Regions from separate parts of the Clostridium sp. genome, predicted to be linked through region 1. Evidence: riboswitches for the same ligand, from Rfam matches in the RefSeq annotation. Region 1 holds a riboswitch; the other holds the start of a gene.
What was found. Region 1 has a riboswitch for thiamine pyrophosphate ahead of thiC (phosphomethylpyrimidine synthase ThiC). Riboswitches for the same ligand answer to the same signal wherever they lie in the genome.

Region 1 (8,187 bases):
TTCAATCCGTTGAATTCCGCACCGTTTGCCATACTGTCTATTCCATCCAGCATCTGATCTATTTCATTTTTTATTATACTTCTGTCGCTCTCCGTAGTAGTACCATTTCCTGCCTGCACTGTAAGCTGTCTTACCCTCTGGATCATTCCTGTAATCTCCTGAAGGGCTCCTTCTGCCGTCTGAAGCATACTCACTCCGTCCTGTGTATTTCTGGACGCCGACTGAAGTCCGCCTATCTGCATTCTTATATTTTCACTTCTTACAAGTACACTTGGGTTGTCCTTTGCACTGCTTATTTTATATCCGCTGCTTATTCTGAGCAGATTTCCACTTTGCCTGTCCAGTGCCTTGTTCTGAAGCAAGTGCATGGTTAGGGCGGGCATATTGTAGCTTATCCTCATAAAAAAGCTCACTCCTCCTGTTTATTTGATAAAAGCAGAATAATTCTTACAATCATTATCGGACACAGTTCAAAAATACTTTAGACAAACTACGTCATTAATCTACTCTATAGTCTTTTCATAAGGCTCTATCTTCGAATATATATTGTAGCTGTCCAGAGCCTGTTCCTTGCTTATACGTCCATTTACAAGATTCTGATACAATATATACAGATTTGCATTCATGTCCGGATCGGAACCTTTTGTCTCCTTCATCTTTTTCAATATCTTATCCTCAAGAGACAAATTCCCATAATTCAGTTCCGTGTCAATCATATTAAGCATGTCCGAAACCTGTCTTCTGATAAGTTTATTCTTCTCATTTATTTTAATAGTTTTAAGTCCTGAAAGTATCCTGTCTATACACTGCTTGCTTATCAATATTTTTTCATCATTATCCACATTTACCACCGCCCCTGCAATTAATCTTAAACCTTTTATGAAGACTTTGAAATAAATTCAAAGATTGTTTAAAAAACTTTACTATATAATTAATATTATCAATAATTATATATATATGTCAATTATGTATAATTGACATATATAGGGGAAATGTACCTAAAGTCCATTTCCCCCAATATAAAATAAAATATAGAATTTTAATCATCCTGCATACAACTAGGCCAGAGTTTCCTTCTTGTACTCAAGGAATTGAATCGTATCTGCTTCCACATTCATATAATATCTTCTCGTATCTCCCTTTGTGTAGCTTCTGGTAGTTATTTTTCCGTTTACCCCGAGCAGCCTCCCCTTTTTCAGATACTGCTGGAGTTTTTCAGCTCCTCCGCTGAAATAAGTTACAGAAATAAAATCAGCCTGTTTTTCTCCATTTCTGGTCGTAAAATTTTTATCTACGGCCAGTATGAATTTCAACATACCTCTCTTGCTGTTTTCTATTTTAAAGAGTTCAGCATCTTTGGTGAGCCTTCCTATAAGAGTAACATTATTCAAATGGATTACCTCCCAACTATTTTTTTAATAATTATATCCATGTTGGGAGTTTTTAATCACAGTTAATCATCTTTTCTAAGTATATTTACATCCTTTCCACTCATTACCCTGTTCATATTCCTTACTGCACACATTTTTCCACACATTGTGCATGTATCACTGCATTCAGGAGTAGATTCCCTCCTGTATCTTATTGCTTTTTCAGGGTCTATTGAAAGTTCGAAGGTCTTTTCCCAATCGAGTTTCTGCCTTGCCTCTGCCATTTTGTTGTCCCAGTCAATGGCTCCCTTTACACCCTTTGCTATATCTGCCGCATGTGCAGCTATTTTGGAAGCTATGATTCCCTCCTTCATGTCATCAAGCGTAGGCAGTCTGAGATGTTCCGCAGGCGTAACATAGCAGAGGAAATCCGCCCCTGATGCAGCCGCAATGGCTCCACCTATGGCGCTCGTAATATGGTCATATCCGGGAGCAATATCCGTAACAAGTGGTCCCAGAACATAAAAAGGTGCATTATGACACAGTTTCTTTTCCAGAATCATATTTGCCTTTATCTCATTCAATGCCATGTGTCCGGGTCCTTCTATCATAACCTGTACATTTTTCTCCCAGGCAGCTTTGGTAAGTTCGCCAAGTGTTATAAGCTCCTTTATCTGGATGGCATCTGTAGCATCCGAAACACATCCCGGCCTGCAGGCATCTCCGAGACTCAAGGTTACATCATATTTTGCACATATATCAAGTATTTTATCAAAATGCTCATAAAAAGGATTTTCCTTGTTGTTGAGCTCCATCCAGGCATACATGAGTGAGCCTCCCCTTGAAACTATGTTCATGCGTCTCCTGTTTCTCTTGAAAACCGCTGCAGTTTCCCTGTTTATACCTGCATGGATTGTCATAAAGTCAACCCCGTCCTGTGCCTGTTTTTCAATGACCTCTATGAATTCTTCCTCGGTTATGTCCTTCAGTTCCTTGTCATAAAATCCAACTGCATCATATATTGGAACGGTTCCAATCATGGCACTGCTCATGCCTATGAGTTTTTTTCTGAATTCTTCGGTTTTTCCAAAGGAGCTCAGGTCCATTATTGCCTCGGCCTTCATTTCAATTGCCTTCTTGACCTTTTCAAGCTCGGTATCTACATCAGGGCAATCTCTTGATATTCCAAGATTTACATTTATCTTTGTCTTGAGCCCGCTTCCCACAGCCTCAGGGTCAAGTGAAACATGGTTCTTGTTGGCCGGTATTACAGCCTGTCCCTTTGCAATCAGATCCCTCAGCTTTTCCAAATCTATATTTTCCTTTTCAGCTACTACAGCCATCTCTCTAGTAATTATGCCTTTTTTTGCGGCATCCATCTGAGTAGAATAGTTCATAATACTTCCTCCTTTAAATTCATACAAATTACCCATAAAAAAATCAGCCTCCCTAAAGAAAGCTGAAATATATTTCGTTTAACTCGCAATATAAGATACTTTCCCTACGGTAGAATTAACTACATCAGGTTCTAAGGTTTGAGATTCAAAAATCTCTCTCAGCCCTGCGGCACACCCAGTAAAAATCTATTCAGTTATTTAATTCAAGTTTAACACAATTTGATTTTCTTGACAATGAACAATTTCTATTTCTGTGGCAGTATTTCCGTCCAGTAGCCGTCGGGGTCAGCTATGAAATACAATCCCATCTTCTTGTTTTCATAGCATATACACCCCATTTTTCTGTGAAGTTCATGGGCAGCATCATAATCATCTGTTCTGACTGCCATATGTATTTCATTGTCTCCCAGGTTATACGGCTCCTTCCTGTCTCTAAGCCAGGTAAGTTCTATTTTGTATTTGCTGTCCCCGTCTCCCATAAAAACAAGTATGAAGCTGTCGTCCTCCGATATCTTCCTGTCAATTTCTCTGAATCCAAGTGCTTCTTCATAAAACTTTTTTGATTTTTCAATATCCAGTACATTTATATTGTTGTGGTCAAATTTGAATTTCAAAACTATCCCTCCATTTATTCAATTCACCTTCATTATAGCCTACATTCATATATTTGTGAATATGTCTCCTGTTTGTGATATTATAATAAAATAAGTACTGAAGAGAGGTGTATAAATTGAGCAATCACAATATAAAAGTCCACTACCTTTATCACAGTGGATTTGCAGTTGAAATGGAAAAACATCTGTTGATATTCGACTACTATAAGGACAGTTTTACAGGAAAGGAAAAATCTATAGAAAACGGCCTCATATCGGCGGCTTTTATAAAAAGCAAAAAAAATATAATTGTATTTGTATCCCATAGTCACCCGGATCATTTCAATCCAGTAATATTCAAATGGAACAGGATAAATAAAAAAATCAAGTATATACTGAGCAGCGATATATCCATATCGAACCCTTCAGAAAATTATTTTAAATTATCAAAGTACGAAGATATTGCCTTAAAAGAAGAAGGTGTCTATGTAAAGGCCTTCGGCTCCACTGATATAGGAATTTCATTTTTAGTAAAACTGGAAGGCATCACCCTTTTTCATTCCGGTGACCTGAACTGGTGGAACTGGAAGGAGGATACGGCTGAAGATCGAAAAGCTGCCGAAATAAATTTCAAAGATGAAATAGACAAATTGAAAGGACAGAAAATCGATATAGCATTTTTCCCGGTAGATCCAAGGCTGGATGAATACTACCTGTCCGGAGGAGAATATTTTATAAAGGAGATAGACCCCCGTTTCTTCTTTCCAATGCATTTTTGGAATAATATGTCAATAACTACAAAATTCAAGGATGCAGTGAAAAGTTACAGTACAAAGGTCATTGATATACACAGCATAGGTGAAATATTTCAGCTTGAAATAGAAGGAAGTGTATAACAAAAGACAGTTAAGATATATTTAACGGGTTATAAATCTCTATTTAATATTGAATTATTATAATTCCTATAGTAGATACTTTACAATAAAATAATGTATGCTGGGGAGGAAAATATGAATTACAAAAAAACATACTAAAATCTGCTATAGGTATGAAGCTTACTATTATACTAATAGCTTTGTCTGTAATACCAATTACACTTCTTGGTTTAATAGCATACCACAAAACTCAGGATATACTTACACAGAGATTTCAAGTAACTACCAAGCAGACAGTTTCAGAAGTAAACAGAGGACTGGATAAATATTTTGGCAAATTCAATGAAGAATTAAATATATTATCACCAGTCCTAATCTTACGGAGCTTAATACACATCCGGGAAATACGACTTTTCTAGTTGACATGCTTAAAAACTTCAAAGATAACAACAATGAGGTTACGTCCATTTCTATGGAACAAGCAGTAAGAATATGTACATATGTCCGTAGGGGAATTTAGGAAAAAACTTTGACCCGACAGCAAGGCCCTGGTATACAGAAGCTGTAAAAAATAGAGGAAATATCATTATAACTAAATTTTATAGGGATGCCGAGACTAATATGCCTATTGTAACCATAACAAAAACTGTTGAATACAATACAAAAATTGTTGGAGTTGTTGCAATGGATATCAATATGAACAAGGTAGCTAAACAACTTTCAAATATAAAGATCGGTGAAAAAGGTTATGTGTTCATCGTAGATAAAGAAGGAATTGCTCTCACACCTCCTGATAAGGCTGAAATCGGGAAAAAGGATGTTACATAGATGAGCTACTGGAAAAATGTAATCAAAAATAGCAGTGGATTTGATGAATATATCTACAATGGACAGAAAAAATACAATATTTTCATGACAAACAAGGAAAGCGGCTGGAAGATATTTGGAGCAATACAGATTGAGGCCGCCGGAGCTGGTAAATACGGTAAGGGCTTCGCAGTTGTAGCAGCTGAAGGAGGTTTCTCATCAATCTTCAGAATCCACCGAATGAATGAATTTACTGGCTATGCAAATAACCTCAATAAATTATCACTAAAATTCAAAGAAAAGATTAGTAAATTCATCATCAATAACTAAAGTCAAAATATAAAGAAGGATGTACTGAAAGTTAAAATTTTACAGTACATCCTTTCTAAAACAGAAATCACAGTCCGGTAGAACCAAATCCACCTTCTCCTCTTTCCGTATCGGTCAATTCACTGACCTCATTTACCTGTACCCTTTCCACAGGTTTTATGACCATCTGGGCAATTTTCATATTCTCTTCAATCAAAAAAGGTTCCTCTCCAAGATTTATCATAAGAACTTTTATTTCTCCCCTGTAGCCTTCATCTATGGTTCCCGGGGAATTTAAAAGTGTTATTCCATTTTTTAGTGCAAGTCCGCTTCTTGGTCTTACCTGTGCCTCAGTATTTTCAGGCAGCTGTATTCTTATGCCCGTAGACACGAGTTTTCTTTCCATGGGCTTTATCAATACCTTCTCCACGGAAAAAAGATCAAGTCCTGCATCTCCTTCATGTGCGTAAAACGGAACAACCGCCTTTTCATTTATTTTCTGTATAAGCAATTTCATAAAACTTCATCTCCTTCCATAGTGCCTTTATATTTACACGGAAAACATACTATGCTAAACTGGGTGTAAAAGAAATCGGGGTGATTTATATTGGAGTCAATAGCACATCTGTTCAATCAATATGGTTACATAATATTGACTGTATCTTTGATTCTCGAACTTCTGGCACTTCCACTTCCCGGTCAGACTATCATGACCTACTGCGGATATATAATACAGGAACAGAACATGAATCTGGCGCTTGGAATCTTAATGGCCTGCATAGGTGGAATTACGGGAATAACCATATCCTATTTCCTCGGCAGGGCACTTGGAAGACCATTTTTTGAAAAATACGGTCATTATATTCACCTGAAACAGTCCACTCTGGATAAAATATCGAAGTATTTTGACAAATACGGTATCTTTATGCTGTTCATATCATATTTCATACCTGGTGTAAGACATTTTACAGGATACTTTTCAGGTATAATAAGGCTTCCTCTTAAAAAGTTCATGATAAGTGCCTATCTGGGTGCACTTGTGTGGACAGGCACTTTTATATGCTTCGGAAGATTTCTTGGCAATCTATAAAATGAATACTCTCAGATCTTGAATTTTTTCACCATTTGACCAAGTTGTTCAAACATCCCCGTCTGCTGCTTAGAAGAAGCAGCTATTTTCTTCATGTCCTCCATCGTTTTTGATATATTGTCCTTTATTACATCTGTACTTTCAGAAGATTTCTGTGCATTTTCAGTCATACCCTGGATCGCCTCACCTACCTGATCCATCGTAGCTGTAAGTTCTTCAGCCATGGAAGCTATGTCATCCGACATCTTGTTTACAAAATCCGCATCATTAAGATAGCTGTCCCCAACCTTTCTCAGACTGTCGAGCTCCGGATTTATCTCTTCATTTATGAAAGTAAGTATTTCACTTCCTGTACCTGCCATATTTTTAAATGCCTCCTGAACCTTCAAAATAGTATCTTGAATTCCGGATACAGCTTCTTTTGACTGTTCTGCAAGCCTTCTGACCTCTTCGGCAACTACTGCAAATCCCTTTCCGTGTTCTCCCGCCCTTGCAGCTTCTATAGCAGCATTCAGTGCAAGGAGATTTGTCTGCTCCGCAATAGCTGCGACTGTATCGGACATGAACTTTATATCCTCTACAACCTTTCCGTCTTCAATCGCCTGTAATATTTTCTTTTCCTTTTCGCCGTACATGTCCTCTATTTTTTTGAGGGACTTTTTACCCTTTTCCTGAAGCTCCACCGCTCTCTTCCTGGCTTCACCCGAATTTTCACTTCCATCAAGAGCTCTTGAAGAAAGTTCATTTATACTGGAATTCACTTCTTCCACGGAAGCACTTATTTCCTCCGAAGAGGCACTTGTTTCCTGTACTCCGTTGAGTATGATTTCAGTTGAATCACTTATATTTTTGAATTCCACCGCAATTTTCCCGGATGATCCAGCCAAATCACTATTTGACTTATTTAGATCTTCGGAACAATTCACTATACCCTTGAGAAGCCCGGACAAATTTTCTTTCATCAAATTTAATGAGTGAGTTAACTCTCCTATCTCATCATTTCTCTTCAAAAACTTTTCTGGAACTTCAGCCGTAAAATCTCCTTCAGCATACTTCTTAAGTTCGGAACTGACTATATTGATAGGTCTGGCCACATTGTCGGAAAGCACCTTTGCACATACAATATTGATTACAAGCATTCCTATGAAAAGTATCATGGATGCAGTCACTATAAATACTATGACATCCCTTCCCTGGGATATTGACATGGCACTTACGCTGCCCTCATTTTTGACAAGCTGATCCAGATTGCTGAAGAGCTGCTTTTCCTGTCTGCTGAATTCAGCCATTTCCTCATCTGGCACCTGTGTTATATCTCCCCTGAACAATATCATGTTCAATTGCGCAAAATATGTACTTGAATTCCGGTCCATGCTTTTAAGCAGTTCCTTGTCCGCCTGAGCCATGATCAAGGGCTGTATATTCTTTCTGTACTTCTTGTATTCCTCTTCTGCCTCACTGATCGATTTTTTCCTAGTTTCTATATCCGACCCGTTCTTCATGAATTTCAGATCCCTGGTATTTATCCCGCAGGAATTTATGGAATTTCTCATGTTCTCGGCAGTATTCAGAACAATATTTGTATTCCACGTAGTCTCCAGAATCCTGACCTTCGATATTATACCGATCAAAAATATGAGTGAAAAAGCACTCACTAAAATAAACGCTGAAAATATTTTTCCTCTAAATTTCAATTTTTTCAAAGATACATCCCCCTTAAATCATAAAAGTTCTATAAGAGCATTA
Region 2 (8,187 bases), 1.1 Mb from region 1:
GACCCCTGGTTCAAAAAAATCCTTTGTAGCATAGTTGTAGGTTTTTATGAATTTGTTGTAGTGATTTTTTTTTGAGTGCAACTTTTTGCCTGACAATGTTGTCAGCTTCTGGGTATCATATAAATAGTCGAAATTATCTACATCCTCTTTTACAATAATGTTATTTCCATATATATCTTTTAAATCTTCTAAAAAACTTTCCTCTGCATCTCCAAATAAATATGGCATGTTATTTGATGATGAATACTCCTTGAGCAGTTCCACAACATTTTTGAGATTTTCTTTTGTATAACCTATAGGCTGCATAAAGTAATAATTTCCATCGAACCCCATTTTTCTGAGTACAAGTACGTCATCTATTACAGTGTAGCTTATATCACATGCCTTCCTCCAGATAAGAAGAGTTGTAAAGGAATATTCGCAGGTAGTAAAATTATAATCGTGTAGATAATTGTCAAAAAAACTTTTATCCTCCATAGTTAGTGGATTGAATTCTAGCATAAATATTCTCCTTGTCATTTCAATTTGTTAATAGGTTGATTGGATTGCCATTCATTTCTAAGAAGGCCATACAGATACATATCATATCTTTTGTTATCCCTATGTATAAATTCCCTGTAAGTTCCCTCCCTTTTAAATCCCACCTTTTCATATAATTTTATAGCTGGTGTGTTGTAGGATAATACAGTTAATTGTATTCTGTGAAGATTAAGTTCCTCAAATCCAAATTCAATAGTGAGACTCAGGGCCTCTCTACCTATACCGACTCCACGATATGATTCATTCCCTATGCCTATGTATATGGTAGCAACTCCATTGTTCCACAATATATTTTCAAAGCCTGTAACTCCTATGAATTCGCCATTTGAAGTGTTTCTTACAGCAAATATAAATTTATCGGGAGATTTTTTTACATCTTCTATCATAGGCTTTAATTCATATAGTGACATTGGAAAAGATGATATCATATCATAGTTTCTTAAAAATGATACGTCATTGTACCATGCTTCCAATATTTTCAGATCGTCTTCTCTAAAAGCGGTCAGTATGATTTTTGATCCTTTTAGTAAATTTTTTATCATAATATGCGCCACCCTGTGAAAACTAAAATTAATAAATAATAACTTTTATATAGATTATAACTTATGTATATGTAATAATTCAAATTAAATTGAAGAATTTTAACATTGATTTAAATTTTTGCTATGCTATAATATATATGTATCAACAATTTAATAGAACATATGGAGAGGTCATATTGATGATCTGAGAGTGGAATGTTATTCCTTATCCTCATAACCTGATTTGGGCAATGCCAACGTAGGGAGATAATATTTGCAAAATATATGGCAAGGTTGTTTTAAACACAAATTCTCCTGGAATTTGTGTTTTTATCTTTTAAAGTATATTTAAATCAGATTATGAGGAAACATTTTTTATATGTTTCCTTTTTGCTGTATTTTGTATCAAACTAAATCTATATAATTGAGAAAGGGGGAGTAAACTTTGATAGTAAATGGAGAAAAAATGGAATTCCAGGATGGAATAACAATTTCAGAGCTTTTGGAAGCCTTAAGTATTGATTCCAATAATGTAGCTGTGGAGGTGGATATGGAAATTGCAGAAAGAGGTCGGTTCGGGAATATAAAGTTGAACAGCAATTCAAATGTAGAGATAATACGCTTTGTAGCTGGAGGCTAATATATAGCTGAATATAATTATTTTAAAATAATTTATGGAGGTATTTTATGGATAAGTTGATTATTGGAGGAAAAGAACTCAGCAGCAGATTGTTTTTAGGAACAGGTAAATATTCTTCGGACGAGTTATTGCCGGATGTACTGAAAAGTGCAGAGACTAATGTGGTGACTACAGCACTTAGAAGAGTAGATATGCATTCCAACAGAGGAAACATTGTAGATTTTATAGGCAAGGAGTATATATTGCTTCCCAATACATCAGGGGCAAGGACAGCAGATGAAGTGGTGAGACTGGCCAAGCTTGGAAGAGCTGCAGGATGTGGAAACTGGATAAAGATAGAGGCAGTATCTGATAATAAATATCTTCTGCCGGACAATATTGAAACTATAAAAGCAACAGAGGAACTTGTCAAAGATGGATTTGTCGTACTCCCATATATAAATCCCGATCTTTCAGATGCAAAGAGACTTGTAAATGTGGGTGCAGCAGCAGTTATGCCTCTTGGCTCACCAATAGGATCAAACCGTGGAATAAGGACTAAAGAAATGATTAGAATACTTATAGATGAAATAGATATTCCTGTAATAGTAGATGCAGGCATAGGCAAACCTTCCGATGCAACTTTGGTTATGGAAATGGGAGCAGATGCCGTACTTGTAAATACAGCGATAGCTACATCAGAAAATCCCGTACTTATGGCAGAGGCCTTTAAATATGCAGTAAAAGCCGGAAGACAGGCATATATTGCAAAGTTAGGTGCTCAAAGAGACAGAGCTGAAGCTTCTTCTCCACTCACGGGATTTTTGAGATAGGGGGGAACATATTGGGAATTTATGAAGAAATAAAAAAATATGAGGATTTTGATTTTGACGGATTTTTTGAGAATGTTACTGACTCAAAAGTAGAAAATATACTTTTGAAAGATAGAATTTCACGGGAAGATTTTTTGGCACTTTTATCTCCAGCGGCAGAAAGGTATCTTGAACCCATGGCCAGAAAAGCTAGAGAGATAAGTATAAGGAATTTTGGAAAGAGTATAGTTTTGTATACACCTATGTATATTGCAAATTATTGTACAAATAAATGCATTTACTGCGGATACAATGTAGAGAACAAAATTGTACGAAAAAAGATGACCTATGAGGAAATTGAAAGAGAGGCCAAAGCAATATCACAAACGGGCCTGAAACATATAATACTGCTTACAGGTGAATCAAGGTATCATTGCCCTATGGAATACCTGAAAGAAGCTGTAAAAATACTCAAGAAATATTTTGCTTCCATATGTCTTGAAATATATCCTCTTGAGGAGGATGAGTACAGGGAGCTTGTAGAACTTGGTGCTGACAGTTTGACGGTATACCAGGAAACCTATAATGAAGATGTATATAAGACAGTGCATCTTGCAGGGAAGAAGAGAGACTATAGATATAGACTGGAGGCACTTGACAGGGGATGCAGGGCAGGAATACATTCTGTAGGAATGAGTGCACTTCTGGGACTTTACAAGTGGAGAAATGAAGTATTTCTGACAGGTGTTCATGCCGAGTATATTTCAAAGAATTATCCCTCCGTTGAAATAAGTATGTCTGTTCCAAGAATAAGACCTCATGCCGGAAGCCCAATCAAGATATATGAAGTAACTGACAAAAATTTAGTACAGGCTGCTATGGCATATAAGATATTTCTGCAGAGAGCGGGTATCAATATTACTACAAGAGAGGGAGCGGAAATGAGAAACAACCTTATTCCACTTGGAGTTACGAAAATGTCTGCAGGTGTCACTACCGAAGTTGGAGGACATTCATTGGATGATGAAGATAAAGGAGAAGGCCAGTTTATAATATCCGATAGCAGATCAGTTGATGAAATAAAGGATGAGATAGAGAAGCAGGGATACAATGCAGTATTCAAGGACTGGCAGTATTGTTAAATGAAAAATGAGGATATTTTTAAATTGAAGGGAAGCAAAAGGATAATTTCAATTACAAACAGACATCTTGTACCGGAAGGATGTCTATATAGTACGCTGGAAAAATGTGCCCGGCTTGGTACGGATGCCATAATGCTCAGGGAAAAAGACTTATGTTATGAAGAAATCATTGCAATGGGTAAAAGTATTAAAGATATATGCGATAGATACAATAAAAGATTCATAATAAATGGAAGTGCAAGAGCAGCTTTGAATCTCAGGGCTTTTGCATTCCATACAGGATTTCAGATATTTAAATCCATGGAGGAAAATAGCAGGGAGATAGATACTCTGAAAAATAAAAATATAAAGATAGGAGTCTCAATCCACAGTGTCCGGGAAGCTGTAGAAGTTGAAAAGTCAGGGGCAGATTATATAATAGCCGGTAATATATTTGAAACCGGCTGTAAACCAGGCTTGGAAGGAAAAGGACTGGATTTTTTAAAAAAAGTAATTGAAGGTGTAGATATACCTGTAATTGCAATAGGAGGTATAGGGCCTTCCAATATTGAAGAAGTTCTTAATACTGGAGCTTATGGTGTTGCAATAATGTCATGTGCCATGCTGCTCTGATGTCTGTTGTAAAAATATACGAGGCTGTTAATGGCCTCGTATATTTTTATAATATCTATTTTATAAATTTCATGAGTTCCATGGGATTGTGGATAAGTACATTTGCACCATTTTCTAGCAATTCATCGGCACTTCTGAATCCCCAGGTAACACCTATGGCATACATTCCAGCGTTGTTTGCAGTTTTCATATCGACATCTGTATCCCCAAGGTAAAGGTATTTAGATGGCTCAATTTTGGATAGCCTTGCTATTTCAAGTGCCGAATAGGGATCAGGCTTATTAGGTACACCACCCCTTGAACCAAATACAAAGTCAAAACGCTTCAGCCCAAAAAATTTATCAATCATTAATTTAGTAAATTCATCCGGTTTATTTGACAAAACAGATATTTTCATATCTTTATTGTAGAGATTGTCAAGCAATTCCTCTATTTCAGCATAAGGCATTGTAAGTTCATGCCATTTTCTGCTGTATTGTTCTTTAAGTTGTGACAGGCATATCTCTACTAGTGATTCTTCGGGTTCTTCAAAGGGCAGCGTACGTCTTACGAGCTCTTTCATTCCGTTTCCTACAAAGTAATTATATTTCTCAATATCGTGAGTTGGAAAACCATGTTTTTCAAGTACAAAATTCATTGAGTTTGCAAGGTCGCCAAGTGTATTGAGAAGTGTGCCGTCAAGATCAAATATGATTCCAGAATAAATCATTTTAATTCCTCCAGTTATTCAGATAGCTCATTGAGTTTGTTAATTAATATAGTAAGATTGCTTATGGAAGCATTAAGTTCTTGAATCTGGGAAAGTTGATCCTTGAATGTATCTGAGGTGGAACTTATTCCACTGGATATATTATTTACCGATTTTTCTATTTCCTTAAGTATGGAGTTTATTTGGGATACAGACTCAGTACTTGAACTTGACAACTTTCGTATTTCATTTGCAACTACAGTAAACCCTTTTCCGTTTTCTCCTGCCCTTGAAGCCTCAATAGCTGCATTTAGGCCTAAAAGATTTGTCTTAGAAGCTATATTTTTAATAAAATCTAATACTTCATCTGTATTTTTAGTTTTTTCTGCAGCATCCTTGACTTCCGACAATATGTTTTCATTGGAATTTACCGATTTTTCTACATCAGAAGTTATAACTTCTGAAGCTTTTGAAATTCCCTGAATGGCTTTTGACAATATTTTAGAAGCCTCCAGAAATTTATAGTGACGTTCCATGCTTTTAACCAAAACTACACTGCCTATTATTTTATCATCCTCTTTTACTGGTATTCCTATGGCTTTTATTTCAACACCAAAGGTTTCCTTGGGAACTATTGTTACTATTGGTTTGCCGGCCTTTATGCATTCATAGGCAGCCCCTTTAGGTCTCAAAGGATCGCCGGGTTTTGCATTCATGTTTATATTTTCACTGTTTACTACCTTTATGAAGTTGGTAGTAGTTGACATAGTAAAGGCTATCTCATCGTCGAAAAAGTAGTGCATATAAGGGATTAGAATATCAAAAGCTTTTTGGAATGTGTTATTAATTTCAATAGTATTTTCCATTTTTTATACCGCCCCCGGATTAAAGCATAATTTAAAATATATGATTTACTAAATATAATTTTAAGTGCTGGAGAGGGATTTGTCCATAATTAATTTTTAGGTTGTTTTTGTATAAAAAGTCACATTTACTCCGCTGATTAATATTATAGAAGTATAGAACACATGATAAAAAATTAGTATACCTAGTAAATATTTAAGAAAACAAGGAGGGGTCTAGTATGTCACACAGATGTAATGATAACAGTTCAGCAAGAAAATGTGGATCTGGGAAAGAGGTATTGATAATAATAATCATACTGATACTATTCTGTGGTATTAGTTGTGGAGACTAATAAAAGAAAGTAACAATTCACCTGATTCACCAATATACTGAAATTGAACAAAAGATTAAAAATAAGTTAGCTTAATACAAGATGATAAGGAGGGGTCTTTATGTCACGTTCAAGTAGCTGCGGATCAGGTAGTGGATCCGGGAAAGAGGTATTGGTAATAATAATCATACTGATACTATTCTGCGGTATTAGCTGTGGAGACAGATACTAATACAAAAAGATAAATTTTATATGATTAACTTTTAAAGAGGGACAGATATGCCCCTCTTCTGTTTATAGAATATATACTTTAGAACAGGAGATTAAAAATCGAAGAACGATATATTGGATAATAAGGAGGGATTTTTATGTCATGCTGCAGACATAGGTGTCATAGACATAGGGACTGTGGATGTTTTGGAGGCAGTAATAAGTGTATAATAATATTGATATTGCTGATATGCTTCTGCGGATGCGGCAGAAGATTCTGTTAGATCTATACGATATTTTGATGATGAAATCAAGGGAAAATGAGGAATTCATTTTCCCTTTTCTAATAAAATAAATTATATATAGATTCTATGTCCTTTATGATTATCGTATTTTTTATCATTTCAATTAAATTGTCATTTTTCATATTTATAAGTTCTCTTGAAAGTGAAGGTCTCGGAACTCCAAGCTGACCGGCCAATTCCTTTTTTGTAATATTCAATTTTACTCTCAAGCTTTTTTGTGATTCATATTCTTCCAAAAGATATGCTGCAATTTTCTGCCTTAAAGTCTGATAGGACATGTTTTTTACTTTTTTATTCAGCATCAATATCTTGTCAGACAGAAGCGTCATAAAATTATTCAAAAAAATAGAGTGCATACTGCAGAGCTTTAATATACTCTCCTTTGATATAAACATTATATTTGAACTGGTTGAGGAAATTATGGTTGCAGGGTAGGTATTTCTATTTGAAAATATTATAACCTCACCAAATATATTGCCTTCGGATAAACTGCTCATGGTAATGATTTTACCAGATGCATACAGCTTTTGTACTTCAACGATTCCGCTAAGTATTATACCTATTTTTGAACAGCTGGAACCTTCTATGGCAATGACTTCATTTCTTGAATAGCTGTCAACAGTAAGGGGAAGCCCCGCCAGAAGATTTTCTATTTCACTGTCAGAAAAATTTTTCATCAATATGCATTTCTTCAATGGGTTTAACATTGTATCCATAGTATATACTCCAATATAGAAAATTTTTGATTGTTGTAACATTGGTTACCGATATCATATAATTATTCTATTATAATAAAAACATAAAATCAATATGAAGCTGAGGAGGAAATTATAATGATAAGAAAAATAGTTAATATAAATAAGGAAAAATGTAATGGATGTGGACTGTGTGTTAATGCCTGCCACGAAGGTGCAATAAAAATAGTTGATGGAAAAGCTGAACTCATAAGTGATGAGTATTGTGATGGATTGGGGGATTGCCTTCCTGAATGTCCTACAGGTGCAATAAATATAGTTGAAAGGGAAAGCAAGCCATATGATGAAGAAATGGTCATAAGCACGAAAAAGGAAAAGCTGCCCTGCGGGTGCCCTGGAACAGCGGCCAGAAAAATAAATAGAAAAACTGGTGTTAATTTGAAAGCTGATAATAAAATCGATAATGGAGTCAACGATGTAGAAAATAATGTATCTGAATTACAACAGTGGCCGGTTCAGTTGAAGCTTATAAACACAAAGGCTCCTTATTTGAAAAATGCGGATCTTTTGGTAGCTGCAGATTGCACTGCCTATGCCTATGGAGGGTTTCACAAGGACTTCATAAAAGGCCGTATTACAGTTATAGGATGTCCTAAATTAGATGATATATCCTATTATGAAGATAAACTTGCAGAGATAATTTCAAATAACGATTTAAAAAGTATAACTGTTGTAAGAATGGAAGTTCCGTGCTGCAGGGGAATTGTAAGTGCGGTGAAAAATGCAATGTTGAAGTCTCAGACAATAATTCCATATAGGGAAGTTGTTGTTTCAACTGATGGCAATATCATAAGCTAGGATGTTCG

Region 2: another riboswitch for thiamine pyrophosphate. It lies ahead of thiS (sulfur carrier protein ThiS); the one in region 1 lies ahead of thiC (phosphomethylpyrimidine synthase ThiC).

What each region holds. Positions count from the first base shown of each region.
Region 1 is NZ_JAKVOI010000001.1:1,633,758-1,641,944, forward strand. Features, by position in the region: gene LKE46_RS08120 (flagellin) at 1-401, opposite strand, end outside; gene LKE46_RS08125 (hypothetical protein) at 504-842, opposite strand; gene LKE46_RS08130 (single-stranded DNA-binding protein) at 1,059-1,391, opposite strand; gene thiC (phosphomethylpyrimidine synthase ThiC) at 1,454-2,767, opposite strand; TPP riboswitch at 2,851-2,954, opposite strand; gene LKE46_RS08140 (VOC family protein) at 3,013-3,381, opposite strand; gene LKE46_RS08145 (MBL fold metallo-hydrolase) at 3,498-4,256, shown strand; gene LKE46_RS08150 (hypothetical protein) at 4,409-4,654, shown strand; gene LKE46_RS08155 (cache domain-containing protein) at 4,818-5,063, shown strand; gene LKE46_RS08160 (hypothetical protein) at 5,064-5,372, shown strand; gene dut (dUTP diphosphatase) at 5,440-5,868, opposite strand; gene LKE46_RS08170 (DedA family protein) at 5,959-6,441, shown strand; gene LKE46_RS08175 (methyl-accepting chemotaxis protein) at 6,453-8,144, opposite strand.
Region 2 is NZ_JAKVOI010000001.1:494,186-502,372, forward strand. Features, by position in the region: gene LKE46_RS02695 (DUF2156 domain-containing protein) at 1-501, opposite strand, end outside; gene LKE46_RS02700 (GNAT family N-acetyltransferase) at 516-1,082, opposite strand; TPP riboswitch at 1,236-1,344, shown strand; gene thiS (sulfur carrier protein ThiS) at 1,507-1,701, shown strand; gene LKE46_RS02710 (thiazole synthase) at 1,749-2,513, shown strand; gene thiH (2-iminoacetate synthase ThiH) at 2,525-3,634, shown strand; gene LKE46_RS02720 (thiamine phosphate synthase) at 3,635-4,246, shown strand; gene LKE46_RS02725 (HAD family hydrolase) at 4,302-4,955, opposite strand; gene LKE46_RS02730 (methyl-accepting chemotaxis protein) at 4,970-5,800, opposite strand; gene LKE46_RS02735 (Crp/Fnr family transcriptional regulator) at 6,665-7,342, opposite strand; gene LKE46_RS02740 (ATP-binding protein) at 7,460-8,179, shown strand; gene iadA (beta-aspartyl-peptidase) at 8,169-8,187, opposite strand, start outside.